Regions from separate parts of the Rhizobium sp. FG96 genome, predicted to be linked through region 1. Evidence: predicted binding sites of a transcription regulator. Region 1 holds the regulator's gene; each other region holds the start of a gene.
What was found. Region 1 encodes PhoB, which activates phosphate uptake and scavenging genes when phosphate is short. Its sites were predicted from a motif close to TGTCATNNANCTGTCAT; they were not measured.

Region 1 (6,601 bases):
CAGCGGCCTCCTGACGGGCAACTACACGAACTTCATCCAGGCACAGAGCGTTCTGACCGCCGGTATCGTCATGGGCATCATGCTGATCCCATACGTCTCCTCGCTGTCGGACGACATCATCACCGCCGTGCCGCGTGCCCTGCGTGACGGTTCGCTCGGCCTCGGTGCCACGCGCTCCGAAACCATCAAGAAGGTAGTGCTTCCCGCTGCTCTCCCGGGCATCGTCGGCGCACTGCTGATGACCGCCTCGCGCGCCATCGGCGAAACCATGATCGTCGTGCTTGCGGCCGGTGTTGCCGCCCGCATGCAGATCAATCCTTTCGAGCCGATGACCACCGTGACGGTCAAGATCGTCAACCAGCTGACGGGTGACCTTGAGTTCACCTCGCCGCAGACGCTCGTCGCCTTCGCGCTCGGCATCACGCTCTTCTTGATCACGCTTTGCCTCAATATCTACGCGCTCTACATCGTGCGCAAATACCGGGAGCAGTACGAATGACGAATATCGCTTCTCCGGTTTCCGGCACTCTCGTATCCAAGGCGCCTGCGCGCCGCGACATCGGCATCAAGCGCCGCTATGCCGCCGAACGCCGCTTCCAGGCTTACGGCATGGCCGCTATCGCTTTCGGCTTGATCTTCCTGGTCATCCTGCTGTCGACGGTCATCCGTCAGGGCTACACGGCCTTCCAGCAGACCGCGATCTCGCTGCCGATCGAGTTCACTGAAAAGACGATCGATCCGGGCAACAAGCGCGCGACCGATCCGTCCGTCCTGATCGCCGCCAATTACGGCGCCCTGCTGCGTGACGCCATCGTCAAGCAGCTCAACATCAACGCATCGAGCCGTCCCGACGTGCGTGATGCATCGGCGATGCTCTCCAAGGGCGCTCCGATCCAGCTGCGCGACATGGTCGTCGCCGACCCGTCGATCATCGGCAAGACGATCAACGTTACGGTTCTCGCCGACGCCAATGTCGACAGCGCCAACAAGGGCCAGATCGATCTGAGCGTCGATGAGAAGAACCGCAAGGTCAACGACAAGCAGGTTGGCTGGATGAACGAACTGAAGTCGAGCGGCGCTCTCTTCAAGCAGTTCAACACGGGCCTCTTCGTCAACGGCAATTCCAGCCGTCCTGAAGCCGCCGGCCTCGGCGTTGCCCTCATCGGCTCGCTCTATCTGATGGCGATCGTTCTTGTGCTGTCGCTGCCGATCGGTGTCGCCGCCTCGATCTATCTCGAGGAATTCGCGCCGAAGAACCGGCTGACGGATCTCATCGAGGTCAACATCAACAACCTGGCTGCGGTTCCCTCGATCGTCTACGGTCTGCTCGGTCTCTCAGTGTTCATCAACTTCATGGGCATGCCGCGCTCGGCCTCGCTGGTCGGCGGTCTGGTGCTCACGCTGATGACGCTGCCGACGATCATCATCGCGACGCGTGCGGCTCTTCGCGCCGTCCCGCCGTCGATCCGCGCGGCCGCTCTCGGTCTCGGCGCCTCGAAGATGCAGATGGTGTTCCACCATGTGCTGCCGCTCGCCATGCCGGGCATCCTGACCGGCACCATCATCGGCCTGGCGCACGCGCTCGGCGAAACCGCGCCGCTCTTGCTGATCGGCATGGTCGCCTTCGTCGCCAATGCACCGGCCACGCCTCTCGACCCGTCCACCGCCCTCCCAGTCCAGGTCTACATGTGGGCCAACGAAGCCGAACGCGCCTTCGTGGAACGTACGTCGGGTGCCATTATCGTCCTCCTCCTGTTCCTGATCGTCATGAACCTCGGAGCCATCCTCTTGCGCCGTCGCTTTGAGCGCCGCTGGTAAACGGAGTAGAAACAATGAACATGTTGACCGAAGCAGCAGTTGAAAAGGCTCTGGACCAGAAAATGAACAGCATTCCCTACAAGATGATCGGCCAGGACGTTTCCGTCTATTACGGCGAAAAGCGCGCCCTCTTCGACGTCAAGCTGAACATCCGCGAAAACACCGTCACGGCGCTCATCGGCCCGTCCGGCTGCGGCAAGTCCACCTTCCTGCGCAGCCTGAACCGCATGAACGACACGATCGACAATTGCCGCGTCACCGGTAAGATCACGCTCGATGGCGACGATATCTACGATCCGGATATCGACGTCGTCGAACTGCGCGCCCGCGTCGGCATGGTGTTCCAGAAGCCGAACCCGTTCCCGAAGTCGATCTATGAGAACGTCGCTTACGGCCCGCGCATCCATGGTCTCGCTAAGACCAAGGCCGACATGGACCAGATCGTCGAGACCAGCCTGCAGCGCGCCGGCCTCTGGAACGAGGTCAAGGACCGCGTTCATGAATCCGGCACCGGCCTCTCCGGCGGTCAGCAGCAGCGCCTCTGCATCGCCCGCGCCGTTGCAGTCTCGCCTGAAGTCATCCTGATGGACGAGCCGTGCTCGGCACTCGATCCGATCGCCACGGCAAAGGTCGAGGAACTGATCCACGAGCTGCGCGAAGCCTACACGATCGTCATCGTCACGCACTCCATGCAGCAGGCCGCCCGCGTTTCGCAGCGCACGGCCATGTTCCACCTCGGCAACCTCGTCGAGGAGAACGACACCGACAAGATGTTCACCAATCCGGACGATCCGCGCACCCAGGATTACATCATGGGCCGCTTCGGCTGATCTTTGGCGTCACGACCCCCGATAGACACTCAAGGACTTTCCCCATGGCATCGACACATATTTTTTCTGCGTATGACGAAGACCTGAAGTTCCTCTCGCGCCGCATTTCCGAAATGGGCGGCCTGGCCGAGCAGATGGTTTCCGACGCTGTCCGCGCCCTCGTCAACGGCGACGCGGCGCTGGCGCAGAAGGTCATCTCCGACGACGTGATCCTCGATCACGCCGAGCGCGAGATCAACGACAAGGCGATCGTCACCATCGCCCGCCGCCAGCCGATGGCGTCGGACCTGCGCGAGATCATGGGTTCGATCCGCATTGCCGCAGACCTCGAGCGCGTCGGCGACCTCGGCAAGAACACCGCAAAGCGCGTCATCGCCGTGCAGAGCACCGGCGTTCCGCGCAAGCTCGCCCGTGGCCTGGAGCATCTCTCCGAGCTCGCGCTCGTCCAGCTGAAGGAGGTGCTCGACGTCTACACGACGCGCGCTGCCGACAAGGCGAAGTCGATCCGCGAGCGCGACGAGGAAATCGACGCGATGTACACGTCGCTGTTCCGCGAGCTCCTGACCTACATGATGGAAGATCCGCGCAACATCACCAGCTGCACGCACCTGCTCTTCTGCGCCAAGAACATCGAGCGCATCGGCGACCACGCCACCAACATTGCTGAAACCATCTACTACATGGCGACCGGCGCTCAGCCGGAAGGCGAGCGTCCGAAGGACGACACCGCCAACACCGTCGGCGCGGTAACGGAATAATCATCCGGACCGGGCCTCAGGAGACAGAATAGAATGATCCCGAGAGTTGCAGTCGTTGAAGACGAAGAAGCACTGAGCGTGCTTCTTCGCTACAATCTCGAAGCCGAAGGTTTCGAAGTCGATACCATCCTGCGCGGCGACGAGGCGGAAATCCGCCTTCAGGAGCGCACGCCGGACCTTCTTATCCTCGATTGGATGCTGCCTGGCGTATCAGGCATCGAGCTCTGCCGCCGGCTGCGCATGCGCCCGGAGACCGAGCGTCTGCCGATCATCATGCTGACGGCGCGCGGCGAGGAAAGCGAGCGCGTTCGCGGCCTGTCGACCGGCGCGGACGACTATGTCGTGAAGCCGTTCTCGACGCCCGAGCTCGTTGCCCGCGTCAAGGCGATGCTGCGCCGCGCCAAGCCGGAAGTTCTCTCGACCGTGCTGAAGTGCGGCGATATCGAACTCGACCGCGAAACGCACCGCGTTCACCGCAAGACCCGCGAAGTCCGTCTCGGACCGACCGAGTTCCGCCTCCTGGAGTTCCTTATGTCGTCGCCGGGCCGCGTCTTCTCGCGCTCGCAACTGCTCGACGGCGTCTGGGGTCACGACATCTATGTCGACGAGCGTACCGTCGACGTCCATGTCGGTCGCCTGCGCAAGGCGCTCAACTTCTCGAACATGCAGGATGTCATCCGCACCGTCCGCGGTGCCGGTTATTCCATGGAAGCCTGAGTGATCAAGGAGGCTACGGCCTCCTGACATGCAGATACAAAAAAACGGGCCGAAAGGCCCGTTTTTCGTTTGTCTTTACCCGGCTCAGTTTGCCCGGGCTGCGGCCCTGCGGCGATCATTGACCGGCTGGTAAGCCAGGCGCTGGTGATAGGTGCAGTAGGGCGAAGAATCCGGGCTTTCGCAGCCGCAGAAATGGAAATCGTCCTTCAGCGGATCGCCGACCGGCCACTTGCAGGTGCGCTCGGTCAGTTCCGTCAGGCCGAGACGGCGGGAGATCGGCACGACAACGTTGGAAGCCGGACGATATTCCATCTCCTCCATGACGTCGATTTCGATCTCTTCCTTCAGCATCGTTGCGCCCTGCGGGCGGGCAACGGTGCGGGTCGTCATGCGCGATGCGTAGTTCGGAGCGCGCGGTGCCGAAGTCGTGCGCTTCGGAGCCCGTGCCGCCGTCGCATTGCCGCCGGCCTTGGCACGGCCCGGCAGTGCCAGACGGTGAACCTTGCCGATAACGGCATTCCGGCTTACGCCTCCAAGTTGCGCCGCGATCTGGCTCGCGCTCAACCCTTCGGACCACAGTTTCTTGAGTTTCTCGACCCGCTCGTCTGTCCAGTTCATGCCCTGTGTCTCCGCCGTTTAAGCGTTGTGAAGGCAGAATCCTTCACCGTTTGCCCCGGATGAATCCGACACAAGAAACGCTTGACTAATTTTGGTGACTAGTTCCGCCGCATGCAGTCTAGTAATTGAGTTTTAACCTAGTGTGAGGCTGACTCCGTGACAAGAGTCGCGGGAATCCGGATGAATCGAATTTCAAGTTTTCCCCAACTTGCTTCCCCACAGAGTCATTTCTGCAACATTAGCTGTTGATGAAACGCGACATCGCTTGAGCGTCACCCAGAAGCCACGAAAGCCGTAGTTTTGTTGACATTGCAGTGCGAAAAGTAAATAGTGCACAGCGCCGCCGAGAGGCGGCATTTTTAATTTTTCGGACCTGGTTTTTTAGCCGGAGTCCGGTTGCCCATAACGCTGACAGGAGACCGCGCCATGGCTGAAGCCGCGCCGCTATATGATACCTATTCTCGTGCCCCTCTGCGGTTCGAGCGAGGTGAGGGCGTCTGGCTGATTACCGAGACCGGCGAGCGATATCTGGATTTTGGCGCGGGCGTTGCCGTGACCGCTGTCGGCCACAGCCATCCGCATGTTGTCGATGCCCTGAAGGCGCAGGCCGAGAAGGTCTGGCACCTCTCCAACATCTACGAGATCCCAGGCCAGGAAAAGCTCGCGACGAGGCTGACGGAAGCGACTTTCGCCGACAAGGTGTTCTTCACCAACTCGGGTGCGGAAGCCCTGGAATGCGCGATCAAGACCGCGCGCCGCTACCAGTATTCGAAGGGCCATCCGGAGCGCTTCCATATCATCACCTTCGAAGGCGCCTTCCATGGCCGTACGCTGGCGACGATCGCCGCCGGCGGCCAGGAGAAGTATCTCGAAGGCTTCGGTCCGAAGACCCCCGGTTTCGACCAGGTGCCTTTCGGCGATGTCGAAGCCGTCCGCGCGGCGATCACCGACGCAACGGCAGGCATTCTGATCGAGCCCGTACAGGGTGAGGGTGGTATCCGCCCGGCGACCGTCGAGTTCATGAAGGCGCTGCGCCAGCTCTGCGATGAGCATGGCCTGCTGCTGATCCTCGACGAAGTGCAGACCGGCGTTGGCCGTACCGGCAAGTTCTTCGCTTATGAATGGTCCGGCGTTAGCCCCGACATCATGGCTGTTGCCAAGGGCATCGGCGGCGGTTTCCCGCTCGGCGCCTGCCTTGCGACGGCTGAGGCGGCCTCCGGCATGAAGGCCGGCACGCACGGCTCGACCTATGGCGGCAATCCGCTTGCCATGGCCGTTGGCAGTGCCGTTCTCGATATCGTGCTCGCCGATGGCTTCCTGCAGCACGTCCGCGACGTGTCGCTGGTCTTCCGCCAGGGCCTGGCGTCGCTGAAGGATCGCTATCCTGACGTGATCGAGGATATCCGCGGCGAAGGCCTGCTGCTCGGCATCAAGGCCGCCGTTCCCTCGAGCGAACTCCTGGCTGCGATCCGCGGCGCGCATCTGCTGGGTGTCCCGGCGGGCGATAACGTCATCCGTCTCCTGCCGCCTCTGGTGGTGACTGCGGAAGAAGCCCGCGAAGGCCTCGTACGCATCGAGCAGGCCGCTGAGAGCATTCGCGCAGCCAAGGCCAAGAAGACGGCTTGAACGGATAGATGCCTTACGAGGCAAACAGGTAAGGACGACATGGCTTCCCCCAAACACTTCCTCGATCTCTCGGCGGTCAGCTCCGCCGATCTGCGCGTCATCATGAATGATGCGATCTCGCGCAAGCAGGCTTTCAAGGCAGGCGCCGGCGACAAGCCGCTCGCCGGCAAGATGCTGGCGATGATCTTCGAAAAGCCGTCCACACGTACCCGCGTCTCCTTCGATGTCGGCATG
Region 2 (6,601 bases), on a different contig from region 1:
GCCTTCGATACATCGGCCAAGTGGTTCGCCGAATTGATGGATCAGATTGGCCAAAAATACCGCGCCGCATGATTGACGCAGGGTTGATATGGTGTCTTTGCTTGTTTCTTAGGGAATAGGAGGAGATTCCATGTCGCTCGAAGCCTGGCTCGCTTTTGCTGCTGCTTCCGCCATTATGCTGGCCATTCCGGGACCGACGATCCTGCTCGTCGTCTCCTATGCGCTCGGCCATGGCCGCAAGACGGCACTGGCGACGGTATCGGGCGTGGCGCTCGGCGATTTCACCGCCATGACCGCGTCGCTCTTCGGCCTCGGCGCTCTGCTCGCGGCTTCCGCGACATTGTTCACGGTTTTGAAGTGGGTCGGCGGCGCCTATCTGATCTGGCTCGGAATCAAGCTCTGGCGGGCGCCGATCATCCCCGGCCCCGTCGCCGATAACGACAACCTGCCGGAAGAAAAGTCGCTGAAGATCTTTCTTCACGCCTATGTCGTCACCGCGCTGAACCCGAAGAGCATCGTCTTCTTCGTCGCCTTCGTGCCGCAGTTCCTGAACCCTGCAGCCCCCTTCTTCGAACAGATGCTGATCATGGAGCTCACCTTCCTGGTGCTCGCCACGATCAACGCCTCGAGCTATGCCCTGCTCGCTCATGCCGCCCGCGGCCTCATCCGCAAGGCAAGCGTCCAGCGCGCCGTCAACCGCACGGGCGGCACGCTGCTGATCGCAGCAGGCGCTGTGACCGCCGGCTACCGCCGCATTGCGGCCTGAACGCAATCGCAATTTTCAGCGGGTTGCGACGCCCATACGAATAGGTTAATGGGAAAAATCAGTGCTTAGCTTCTCAGTAACTTTTTAAACGCTGCCAGGGCGGCGCGATTCACGAAAGTGACAGAATGGTAGCGAACGGATTTTCCGGCCTGAAACGCAGTCTGGTCGTTTCGACGATGCTCTGCGGGGTCATGACCGGATGCTCGACCGTCGAGTACACCTCCCAGGCTGAATTGAGCGCGGTCCAGACCGTCGTTCCGACGCCGAAGCCGGGTGAAGATGCGATGATGATGGCGGCCGTTCCGGCTGCCGACGGCTCCGCTCCGCAGACCCCGATGGCATTTGCTGCCGCCAATCCGCAGACGACGCCGGCTCTTTCGGCCGAGACCGCCGTGCTGCCAACCGCCGTTTCGCCGGCCGATGCCGCCTTCCAGCAGACCGCTTCGGCCGCCATGCCGACCGAGATTCCGCTGACGCCGGAGATGACGGCAATCCAGTCCGTCGTCCCGACCCCGCGTCCCGGCACGCCGGCATCGCCCGCGACGCAGCTCGCCTTTGCAGCGACCACGCCGCAGAACGGCGCGCTCGCAGCACTTGCCGTCCAGACCAGTGCGCCGCGCTCGATGTCCGATTTCACCTTCGACGAATCCGGTCCGATGGATCCGCCGACGGCACCGCCGATGTTCAGCGACAACGATACCGACGATGCGCCGACTGCAGAGAAGGGCTTCGTCAACAAGCTGATCGAGAAATACGCCAAGCTCTATGAAATGCCGGCGTCCCTGCTCCACCGCGTCGTCCATCGCGAAAGCCGCTACAATCCGCGCGCCTATAACAAGCGCGGCTATTTCGGCCTGATGCAGATCAAGTACAACACGGCGAAATCGATGGGTTACGATGGCGAGCCGTCGGGCCTGCTCGATGCCGAGACCAACATCAAGTATGCCGCAAAATATCTGCGCGGCGCCTGGCTCGTCTCCGACAGCAAGGAAGACGATGCGGTCCGCCTCTATGCGCGCGGCTATTATTACGATGCCAAGCGCAAGGGCATGGACGACGTTGCCCAGGGCAACTACTGATCCCTACCCTTTATACGTGATGGTCAGGGCGACGACAGCGCCCCGACGATCTGCTTGACGAGCGCCTGCGGCTTGTAGCCGAGCCGGCTCGGTGTCAGGCCTAGGCGCACGACGATGAGGCCGGCCGACGGCACGATCGCCACGCTCTGCCCGTCATGCCCTTCAAGCCAGAACGTATCGGCCGGCAGCCCCGCAGCAGGGCTCAGATCGCCGCCGGGTGCCGCAAGCCACGCCTGCCCCTGCGTATATTTTCCGCCTGACGACTGCGTCGGCGTGCGCATCGTCGCAACGAACCCCTCCGGCAGCATGCGCTGACCGTTCCACACGCCATCCTGGATCAGGAACTGCCCGAAGCGCGCCCAGTCATGCGCGGTAGCATAGAGATAGGAGCTTCCGGCGAAGGTGCCGCGAGCATCGACCTCCAGAACGGCACTCGACATGCCGAGCGGCCCGAACAGCGCCTCTCGCGGATAATCGAAGGCCCGCTGCGGATCGCCGAGCCGGTCCATCCAGATGCGCGAGAGAAGGACGGCGGTGCCGCTGGAATAGCGGAAGGTCTGGCCGGGCTTGTCCACCAGCGGCGCATTCACCGGCAGCGTCACCATATCAGGATCGAGATAGAGCATGCGCGTCACATCGGCGACAGCCCCATAATCCTCGTTGAAGGCAAGGCCGCTCTCCATGCCGAGCAGATCGGCCAGCGTGATCGCCGAGCGGCCATCGCCGCGCCAGGCGTCAAAGAGATGCGCATCGTCGAAATTCAGCTTGCCCGCCAGCATCACCCGGCCGACCAGCGCGGCATTCACGGTCTTGGTCATCGACCATCCGAGCAGCGGCGTGCGCGCATCGAAACCGTCGCCATAGCGCTCGGCGACGATCTTGCCGTTATGCACCACGACGATCGCCCGCATCGCCGGCCCGGCGAGTGCCGCGTCTGCGAGCAGCGGGGCGAGCTTGGGATTGTTGGGCGCGGCGACACGGTCGCCCTCCGGCCACAGTTCCTCGCTCGGCGGCGGCACGGCAAGATCCTCCTCCGGCGCGGCATTGGCGGCCGCCTGATAGTCGCCATCGGGCACGCTGGTGCAGCCGAAGGCGCCGCGATAAAGCGCATGGCCGGGCGCAAACAGGCCGAGAATGCGCGCCGAGACCTTCCCCTCCTCCCGGTTGACCGAAACACGCACGAGCCTCAGCAGCGGATTGCCGGGCGCCTGCACGTCCTCATAGAGCACCGCATCGGGATCGCGCCCCGCCATGAAGACGTTCGAGCAGACGATCTTCGCCGCATAGCCGTCGCCGACCCGCAACAACTCCGGCGGCCGGACATAGAGCCAGATGGCGCCGCCGATCACCACGACGACGACGAGCGCCAGCAGCGCATTCAGGATACGCAACACAACACGCATGTTTCTTCCTCCACCGGTGGAGAGAAGCAGGAAACGCAATCACAAAAAAGAGCCGAAACGCACAAGCGTCATTTCATCCCACGCTATCGGCCCGGAAAACGATGCCCACAGCCCGCGTCATCAAACTGTAGCAGCGCCGCGTTAAACGCCCTGAACGCTAAAAACGGTGATGGAATCAGATGACCGAATTTGCACCGGATGCCGGCTTCCGCAAGAACCGGAAACTCAAGGACGCGCTTCTCCGCCACAAGGCATTCTCCAAGGAGGGCCTTTCCGAGCGCCTTTTTGGCTTGCTCTTCTCCGGCCTCGTGTATCCGCAGATCTGGGAAGACCCCGATCTCGACATGCAGGCCATGGAGCTGCAGCCGCATCATCGCATCGTCACGATCGGCTCCGGCGGCTGCAATATGCTCGCCTACCTCTCCAAGGCTCCGGCCTCGATCGACGTCGTCGATCTGAATCCGCATCACATCGCGCTGAACCGCCTGAAGCTCACCGCCTTCAAGAACCTGCCGGGTCACGCCGATCTCGTCCGCTTCCTGGCGATGCCGAACGAAGCATCGAACAGCCGCGCTTTCGACCAGCATCTGTCGCCGGTTCTCGACGAGGCGACGCGCAGTTACTGGAACGGCCGCAAGTTCGGCCGCCGCCGCGTCACCGTGTTCGACCGCAATATCTATGAAACCGGCCTGCTCGGCCGCTTCATCGGCGCCGCCCACCTGCTCGCCCGCCTGCACGGTGTCGACCTGAAGCAGATGACCAAGACCCAGTCGATCCGCGAACAGCGTCAGTTCTTCGACGACAAGGTCGCCCCGCTGTTCGAAAAGCCGGTCGTGCGCTGGATCACCGGCCGCAAGAGCTCGCTCTTCGGCCTCGGCATCCCGCCGCAGCAATATGACGAGCTGGCCAGCCTCGCCGCCGACAACTCGATCGCGCCGGTGCTGAAGCACCGCCTCGAAAAGCTCGCCTGTCACTTCCCGATGCGCGACAACTACTTCGCCTGGCAGGCCTTCGGCCGCCGTTACGCCAATGGCGACGAAGGCCCGCTGCCGACTTACCTGAAGCCGGAGCATTACGAAGTGATCCGCGCCAATGTCGATCGCGTCACCGTGCATCATGCCAACTTCACCGAACTGCTCGCCAAGGAACCGGCCGCCTCGCGCGACCGCTACATCCTGCTCGACGCGCAGGACTGGATGACCGACGAGCAGCTGAACAGCCTCTGGGCCGAGATCAGCCGCACCGCCCGCCCCGGCGCCCGCGTCATCTTCCGCACCGCGGCCGAAAAGAGCATCATCGAAGGCCGCCTCTCGCCCGCCATCCGCGAGCAGTGGGATTACTTCGAAGAGAAGTCGCGCGACATGACGGCTCTCGACCGCTCGGCGATCTATGGCGGCTTCCACATCTACGGGAAGAAGGCGTGACCGAGATCCGCACGCTCCCGGATGCCCAATCCGAAGCACATGCCGGCCTGATGGACGGCATGTACCGCTACCAGCGTCACATCTATGATCTGACGCGCAAATATTACCTGCTCGGCCGCGACAAGGCGATCCGCAGCCTCGGCGTCCCCAAGGGCGGCACGCTGCTCGAAGTCGGCTGCGGCACCGGCCGCAATCTGGCGATCGCCCATCGTCACTTCCCCGACGCCCGCCTCTACGGCCTCGACATCTCCCAGGAGATGCTGATGTCCGCCCGCAAGACCTTCGCCACCAAGGCTGCGGTTCCGGATTTCCGCGTCGCCGACGCCACCGCCTTCACGCCGCGTGAATTCGGCGCCACCGGATTTGACCGCATCCTGATCTCCTACGCGCTGTCGATGATCCCCGATTGGGAGCGCGCCATCGACGCAGCCATCGCCGCGCTCAATCCGGGCGGCGAGCTGCACATCGTCGATTTCGGCCAGCAGGAGCGTCTTCCCGGCTGGTTCCGCGCCCTGCTCAAGGGCTGGCTGACGAAATTCCACGTCACGCCCCGCGCCAATCTGCGTGAGGTTCTTGAGGCCCAAGCCCATGAAAATGGCGCGGAATTGGCCTTCGAGACGCTCTATGGCGGCTATGCCTGGCGCGCCGTCATTACCGCCAGGCGCGCATAATTCGCTTGAAACTAACCGATTTTTTACGTTGATATGGTGAAAAGAGGATTATTCCTCGGCTGCATTCGTCTTCGAAGGTCATGCTGTGGGGCAAGTAGATCATTCGTTACATGACGGGATATTCATGCGCGGACTTTTGTTTTGCGTTTTGCCGCTGGCTTTGATGCTCGCCGGTTGCAGCTCCACGGGCTACGACTATCTCGAAACAGCCTCGATCAAGAAGCCCCGCTTCCAAGACACCGATCCGCAGGATTTCGGCCCGAAGACCCCGCATCAGAATGATATTCACGGTATCGACATCTCCAAATGGCAGGGCGATATCGACTGGCAGACGGTGAAATCCTCGGGCGTCGCCTTCGCCTTCATCAAGGCGACCGAAGGCAAGGACCGGGTCGACCCGAAGTTCAATGAATACTGGCAGCGCGCCCGCGCCGTCGGCATTCCGCACGCGCCCTACCACTTCTACTATTTCTGCTCGTCAGCCGACGAGCAGGCCGACTGGTTCATCCAGAATGTGCCGAAGGAATCGATGCGCCTGCCGCCCGTCATCGACGTGGAGTGGAACGCGGAATCGAAGACCTGCAAGCTCCGTCCTGATCCGGCCACCGTGCGCTCCGAGATGCAGCGCTTCATGAACCGGCTGGAAGCCTATTACGGCAAGCGCCCGATCATCTACACCTCGGTCGATTTCCACCGCGACAATCTCCAGGGCTATTTCCAGGATTACCATTTCTGGGTGCGCTCGACGGCAAAACACCCCGAAGTAACCTATGCCGACCGCCGCTGGGCCTTCTGGCAATATACCTCGACCGGCGTCATTCCCGGCATTCAGGGACCGACGGATATCAATGTCTTCGCCGGCAACCAGAAGAACTGGAACAATTGGGTCGCTGCGGTTTCCAAGGATAGAAATTCTTAGTAACGTCCACCGAACTTTCTTGCTTCCGTCACATTCATCTGTGAAAGCGGCGGACATATTTCGGATATAAGGACGAACCCATGCACCGCTCGCTCGCAAGCCGCTCTGCACTTGCTCTTCTGTTTGCCGTCACGTCTGCCACCACCGTCTTCGCCCAGCAGGCCGCCCCTGCCCCGGCGGCACCCGCCGCCCCGCAGACCCCGGCTGTTGCCTGCGACGGTGATCTCTCGCAGTTCCTGGCAGGCGTGAAGGCCGATGCGATCGCTGCCGGTGCCACTGCCGAAGCCGCCGACCAGGCGCTCGCCGGCGCCGAGATCGACCCCAAGGTTCTGAGCCGCG
Region 3 (6,601 bases), 320 kb from region 1:
CGAGGATGGCGACGAGCTCTATCAGCAGGCGGTCAAGGTCGTCCTGCGCGACAAGAAGTGCTCGACCTCCTACATCCAGCGCCGCCTCGGCATCGGCTATAACCGCGCCGCATCGCTCGTCGAACGCATGGAAAAGGAAGGCCTCGTCGGCCCGGCAAACCATGTCGGCAAGCGCGAAATCGTCTCGGCCCGGAACGAGGGCGAATAAAGATCAGGGTTTGAGGGGGAAGTCCCTCAAACCTTACAGCTGCGCCAGCCGCACCGTCTCGCGAACGAATTCCGTTTTGCCGCCGGTATAATAATCCCAATCGTCATTGGCCTCGCTCATCAGCCGCAGCTTTAGTGCGGCATAGGCATCGGCCCGCTCGGGATGGGTCCTGAGATAGTCGCGAAACAGGATACGGTCGCGGAGCACGTGGTTGTCTGCTGTGCAGAGATAAAGCCGCGCTCCATACGATCCCTTGCCGCTGGTAAAGGTCCAGCTCTGATCGCCGTACTTGTCGCCATGATGGGTGTAGCCGGCAACGCCCTGCATCGTCTCGACCGCTGCGGCGACGGCGGCCAGATCCGCGAAGGCGGCATGCAGGTCGATCTTCGGCTTTGCCGCGAGACCGGGAACGGACGTGCTGCCGACATGGTGGAAAGCCGGCGCCAGTCCCGCAAAGATCGGCGCAAGCTCACTGCAGACCTGTGCGAAGAGTTCGGGCCATCTGTCATCATAAGGCAGGACGACGATGGCCATGATCTCTCCCCCGTCAGGCGACTTCCGCCAGAAAACCGTTCATCGTGTCGATGATCTTGCGCTCGGCTTCGGCCAGAGACCCGCTATTGTCGAGATTGATCACGTCATAGTCGCCGCGCACCGTCAGCGAACCACGGGCGAGGCGGGCCATGATGTCCTCGTGCGTTTCGCGGCCACGCGCTTCCAGGCGGCCGGCGAGCACTTCCGGACGCGCCGTGACATTGATCACCTTCAGCCGCGGGAAAGCGGCGTGGAAGCGATGCAGCGCCGAGCGGGAGCCATTGGCGATCACCAGATGCCCCTTCGACAGCGCGACCGACACCTCAGCCGGAATGCCGTATTTCAGGCCATGCGCTTCCCACCAGACGGCGAAGCTGCCGGACTGTTCCATCGATGCGAACCCGGCTTCGGAAACGGCGAGATGATCCTCGCCGCCGGCATCGCCGTCACGGGTGATGACGCGGCGGACGAAGTGAACATTGGGGCGGCTGCCGAAATGCTGGGCGGCGAGCGCCATCAGCGTATCCTTGCCGGCGCCGCTCGGGCCGACGACGACGACCATGATGCCGTGTTCGGTGCCCGGAACGATGTGGGGTTCGTGCGACGGGTTCATGCGACACGGCGCCCTTCGCGCCAGACGGAACGCGTCACCGGAACGCCCTCGTCACGGAAGACACGCACCAGATCGGCGCGCAGGCCGGTGGCGATGCGGCCGCGGTCGTCGAGGCTGACGGTGCGGGCCGGCGTCGAGGTGACCATGGCGATCGCCTTCGGCAGTGAGATGGATTCAACCTCGTCGGCGATGATGAACGGCGCATAGAGCATGCTCAGCGGCACGTAGTCGGACGAGAGAACGTCGAGCACGCCACGTTCGGCGAGGTCGCGGGCGGCGATATTGCCGGAATGCGACTTGCCGCGCACGATGTTCGGTGCGCCCATCAGCACGCTCATGCCGTGTTCGTGCGATGCCTTCGCGGCGTCGAAGCTGGTCGGGAATTCGGCAAGACGAACACCGTTCTCAATCGCTTCGTCGACATGTTCCAGCGTCGCGTCGTCATGGCTGGCAATGGTGATGCCGCGCTCCTTGCAGACCTGCGAAATCGCGGCGCGATGCGGCGTCGAATTGCGGGCCGATTCGGCAAGCCGCTTCTCGATGAACTTGGCGAACACCTCGTCCGAAAGACCGCGCTTCTTCTGGTAGTAGAAGATGTACTGGTCCATGGTCTGGAACTGGCGCTGGCCGGGCGCGTGGTCCATCAGCGAGACGAGACGCACATAGGGGTCGTTCTCGAAGTCGGCGAAATGCTCGAGCACGTTGTCGGCGGAAACCTCGCAGCGCAGATGCAGCAGGTGCTCGGCGCGCAGACGCCCTTCCTGCTCGGCCTTCTGGATGGCGTCGGCCATGTCGCGCATCTCGCCATGGTCGAAACCGCCGTCTTCGTCGGCGCCCATGCGCAGGCAGTCGAAAACAGTGGTGATACCCGACGTGACGATCTGGGCGTCATGCGCCTGAATGGCTGCCGTCATGTTCCAGCGCAGGCCGGGGCGCGGCGAGTAGTGGCCTTCGAGGTGGTCGGTATGAAGCTCCACCAGACCCGGAATGAGGTAGTCGCCCTCAAAATCCTCGCCGGCAGCCGAGTTGCCTTCGGAGATATCGGCGATCTTGCCGTCGCGGATCAGCAGGGAGCCGTTGACGACCTCGTCCTCGAGAACGATGCGTGCATTGGAAAAAACGGTTTCTTTGGTCATTGTGTCGTCTTTCAGCGTTTGGCGCCGGCAAGCGGCAGCCAGCTATGAGCCTTGAATGGGGCGCCGCGCGTCTCCTCGGTGAAGACGGCAATGCCGGAAATCGGAAGCGGCCGGCCGGTGAAGGCGGCAAAGCGCTGTTCCAGGATCGATTTCATCAGCGCGGAGCGCTCCTCGGGAACCTGCCCGGTCAGCGTCATGTGGAAGCCGAAGTCGTCCATGACGTAGGGATAGCCCCAGCGCATCAGATTGGCGCGCTGGCTTTCCGTCAGCTTCTCGGGTTTGCGCCGGGCAATGTCGGCCTCCGAAAGGGCGGCACGAAACGGCTCGAAGGACCTTACCACGCTTGCGGCGAAATCCTGAAGCGGCTGATGCAGCGCGCCGGGCACGAGCGCGAAGAAGCGGCCGAGTTGCCCGAGCACAAGTTCGGGAATCTCGAAGGCCGGCGTGCGCGCCGCAAAATCCTCGACCACAGCCATCAGATCCTTTTCCGTCACCGAAGCGGCAAGCGCAAAGGGCGCCTTGATCGTCGCGTGGAAGCCGTAGCGGCGGGGATCGGCGGTCAGCTCGAACTGCTCCGCGCCGGGCAGGCCGGGCTCTTCGGGAGCCGGGTAAGTTTCGTCAGAAAAGGCATCGCGGCCGAGCCATTCTGCAGCGGCGCGCGTCAGGGAATCATCCTGCGGCGGCGAAAAATAGAGGGCGTATCGCAAAGGTCTTATCCCGGAAAAATGTCTGAGGCAGGGGTCGCAATGTCAGTGATTTGACCGCGGACTGCAAGCTTGCTTCCGGCTAAAAGATTTCCGTGACAGAATGATGATGACGCCGTGGCGCCATCATCTTTTTAATGCGTCTTGGTGCCCATTAGCCGGTGGCGCAGCGCGTTCGAGGCCATGTCGAACAGGAAGACGACGATCAGGATCAGGATGACCATGTAGGCGACGTTTTCCCAGTTGGAATTCGTGCGCATCGCTTCCCAGAGCTTGAGGCCGATACCGCCGGCACCGACGGCCCCAATGATCGTCGCGCCACGGACATTCGATTCCCACTGGTAGAGCGTCTGGCTGACGATCACAGGAACGATCTGCGGCATGACACCGTAGCGATGGACCAGAATCGTCGAGGCGCCCGTCGACTTGATGCCTTCGCGCGGCTTGTTGTCGATGTTTTCGAGACCTTCGGAATAGAGCTTTCCGAGCGTGCCGGTCTCCGTCAGGAAGATCGCGCCGGAGCCTGCAAGCGGGCCAGGGCCGAAGGCGCGCGTCAGGAACAGCGCCCAGATCAGCATGTCGACCGAGCGCAGGAAGTCGAAGAAGCGCTTCAGGATCTGGTTCAGAAACCGGTTCGGCGTGATGTTGCGGGCGGCCAGGAAGGCGAGCGGGAAGGCCGCCAGTGAGCCGAGCAGCGTGCCGAGGAAGGCCATCACGATCGTCTGGAAGAGCTTGGTCCAGACGTCGCCATGCTGCCAGGCCGAGTTGTTCCAGATATTGTCGAAGGCGAGCGAGAGGTTCGACTGGCTGGGGTCGAGACGCGGACCTGAAACGATCAGGCTGGCGACTTCACTGGCCGGCTTGTCGAAGAACGGCGAATGCGTGTCGAAGACGAAGTTCGCCCATCCAAGGAAGCGCTTGCGCACCTTCACGCGGTCCGATGCGATGCTGACATCCCCGGCAAAGCCGAGATCGGCCAGCACGTTGTCGTCATAGACAGTCATCCAGGAGGGCACTTCGCCGACGACCTTCGGCTGGCCCGACGACAGGTCGACAGGAACGCTGATGCCGTGTGCCGTCACCGTCGTCATCGCCTTGGTGACCACGACAGTGCGGTTCGTGCCGCTGACGAAGACGGTGACGCTACCGGGCTCGTTCTTCACCCATTCAGGATGCGGATCGTCGCCGAGCGGCGAGAAGCGCGGATAGCGGGTCTCGATCGAGCCGTCGTCCTGAATGCGGAATTCGGGCTGAACGTCATAGCTCACCCACTGGCTCATATAGATGCCGACGCGCTCCCAGTGCGCCTCGGCCAGCAGCTTCGGCAGATCGAAGAACCAGACGGCATACATGCCATAAAGCAGCGTCGCGATGACCGCGAGCAGTCCGCCGAAGCGTTGGCGGAAGGAGCGGTGGAAATATTCGGGATAGCGCGCCTCGATCTCGTGCATCCGGTTTGCGTCGATAACCGTCATGGCGGGCCTCAATGTTGCAGAAGGAAAGCGTGCTCGCCAACCAGGCGGCGGCGCAGCCATGCGGAGAACTGGTCGACCGCAACGATGGTGATGAAGAGCAGCAGCACGAGAGCGACCGTCTTGGCGCCGAAGCCGCGCGAGATGGAGAGCTTCAGCTCTTCACCGATACCGCCGCCGCCGACCGCACCGATGATGGTCGAAGCACGCACGTTGATCTCCAGACGCAGCAGCGCATAGGAGGCGAAATTCGGCAGAACCTGCGGCATGGCGGCGAAGCGCACGCGCTCCAGCCAGTTGGCGCCGACCGCCTTCATGCCCTCATCCGGCTTCATGTCGATATTCTCGACGACTTCGTAGAACAGCTTGCCGAGCGCGCCGATCGTATGCAGCGACACGGCGATGATGGCAGCGACCGGGCCGATCGAAAGTATGGCAGAGAACAGGCCGGCGATAACGATCTCCGGGAAGGCGCGCAGGAATTCCATGACTCGCTTGGCGAAGACGCGCAGCGGCCAGTTCTTGGTGAGGTTGCGAGCGGCGAAGAAGCTCAGCGGCACCGCAAAGATGAAACCGATGATCGTCGATACGAGAGCGACGTTGATCGTGATGATCATCAGCTCGAAATATTCAGGGATATAGAAATCGCCGAAAACGTAGACCCGGCCCTTGGCGAAGTTGAACTCCTCGCCGCCCTTGTCGTTCGGGCTCGCAATGTCGAATAGCGCGCGCCAGACGTCGTGCCAGTCCTTTGGAATAAGCCAATTCAGGAAGTCGAAGAGATGCGGAAGGCGGTCGAAGAAATGGCCGGCATTGCTCTCGTCGGCAAAGCGCACGGAGCTCACGAAGGCGATCAGCAGCAGGACGAGGCCGATGCCGGTGTAAAGACGGCGGCGAGACACCATGCGGCCCCAGGCATCGCCGATATCGCGGCTGCTCTGCTGGAGTTCGGGCGTGTGGGTCCGGGAATCGGCAAGGGTCATGGGGTCGTCCGCTTCTTCGCAGGAAAAAGGGCGGCCGATGACGGCCGCCCCCGATGAATGCAGGTCGATCAGCCGCCGATGGCAGCCTTACGAACGTCTACAACGGCGTTGTAGAATTCGTGCGTAACCGGGGCGTAGCCCTTGTAGTCGCCGCCTTCGATGGCGGTGAAGCACTTGTGGTCCTTCTCCGGCAGCGCCGTGAAGAAGGCAGCCAGCTTCTTCTGCCACTCTTCGCCGAGCTCATTGCGAACGACGAGCGGGCCGTTCGGGATCAGCGGCGAGCGCCAGACTTCGACCAGCTTGTTCGGGTCAACTGCGCCCTTGTCGACTTCCTTGCGGAAGGTGCCGGAGGTGTAGCCGTCCTTGAAATCGCCGATGCCCGAGCTGTCGTCGACAGCAACGTCGACCTTGCCGTCATAGGCAGCGAGAAGGTTGTTCTCGTGGCCGCCGTTGAACTGCGTGGAGGCGAAGAACTGGTCGTTCGGCATGCCCGTGTCCTTCGGGATCTGCGTCAGCGGAACGAGGTAGCCCGAGGTGGAGTCCGGATCAGCGTAGCCGAGCTTCTTGCCCTTGGCGTCGGCGATCGTCTTGATGCCGGAGGACTTCAGAGCGAGACCGATCGAGTAGTAGCCGGTCGAGCCGTCCTTCTGCTGCGTCGTCAGGATCGGGGTAACGGCCGTTGCGTCCTTCAGGTAGACGGCTGCGTAGCCGGAAGCGCCGAGTTCTGCGAAGTCGAGCGTGCCGCCGAGCAGGCCCTGGATAACGCCGTCATAGTCGGCGGCCGGGAAGAGCGAAACCTTCTCGAAGCCGAATTCCTGCTTCAGGTGGTCGGCGAGGCAGGCGTAGTTACGCAGACGGTCGGTTTCGTTTTCGCCGCCGAGAATGCCGACGCGGAATTCCTTGAGGTCTGCAGCATGCGAGACGCCGGCCAGCGCGAAAAGCGCCGTCGCG

Region 2: the regulator PhoB is predicted to act here: its motif matches at 3,364-3,380, upstream of ACODR6_RS21270 (BtaA family protein).
Region 3: the regulator PhoB is predicted to act here: its motif matches at 3,291-3,307, upstream of ACODR6_RS13305 (DUF1045 domain-containing protein).

What each region holds. Positions count from the first base shown of each region.
Region 1 is NZ_JBMDIL010000006.1:385,462-392,062, forward strand. It holds gene pstC (phosphate ABC transporter permease subunit PstC) at 1-499, shown strand, start outside; gene pstA (phosphate ABC transporter permease PstA) at 496-1,818, shown strand; gene pstB (phosphate ABC transporter ATP-binding protein PstB) at 1,833-2,648, shown strand; gene phoU (phosphate signaling complex protein PhoU) at 2,693-3,406, shown strand; gene phoB (phosphate regulon transcriptional regulator PhoB) at 3,440-4,123, shown strand; gene ACODR6_RS14990 (GcrA family cell cycle regulator) at 4,208-4,741, opposite strand; gene ACODR6_RS14995 (aspartate aminotransferase family protein) at 5,168-6,367, shown strand; gene argF (ornithine carbamoyltransferase) at 6,407-6,601, shown strand, end outside.
Region 2 is NZ_JBMDIL010000011.1:52,713-59,313, reverse strand. It holds gene ACODR6_RS21290 (pyrophosphate--fructose-6-phosphate 1-phosphotransferase) at 1-72, shown strand, start outside; gene ACODR6_RS21285 (LysE family translocator) at 131-766, shown strand; gene ACODR6_RS21280 (transglycosylase SLT domain-containing protein) at 892-1,845, shown strand; gene ACODR6_RS21275 (serine hydrolase domain-containing protein) at 1,869-3,248, opposite strand; gene ACODR6_RS21270 (BtaA family protein) at 3,428-4,672, shown strand; gene ACODR6_RS21265 (class I SAM-dependent methyltransferase) at 4,723-5,343, shown strand; gene ACODR6_RS21260 (glycoside hydrolase family 25 protein) at 5,468-6,262, shown strand; gene ACODR6_RS21255 (lytic murein transglycosylase) at 6,343-6,601, shown strand, end outside.
Region 3 is NZ_JBMDIL010000006.1:61,704-68,304, forward strand. It holds gene ACODR6_RS13285 (DNA translocase FtsK) at 1-208, shown strand, start outside; gene ACODR6_RS13290 (GrpB family protein) at 242-742, opposite strand; gene phnN (phosphonate metabolism protein/1,5-bisphosphokinase (PRPP-forming) PhnN) at 756-1,355, opposite strand; gene ACODR6_RS13300 (alpha-D-ribose 1-methylphosphonate 5-triphosphate diphosphatase) at 1,352-2,491, opposite strand; gene ACODR6_RS13305 (DUF1045 domain-containing protein) at 2,503-3,198, opposite strand; gene phnE (phosphonate ABC transporter, permease protein PhnE) at 3,330-4,670, opposite strand; gene phnE (phosphonate ABC transporter, permease protein PhnE) at 4,679-5,650, opposite strand; gene phnD (phosphonate ABC transporter substrate-binding protein) at 5,719-6,601, opposite strand, start outside.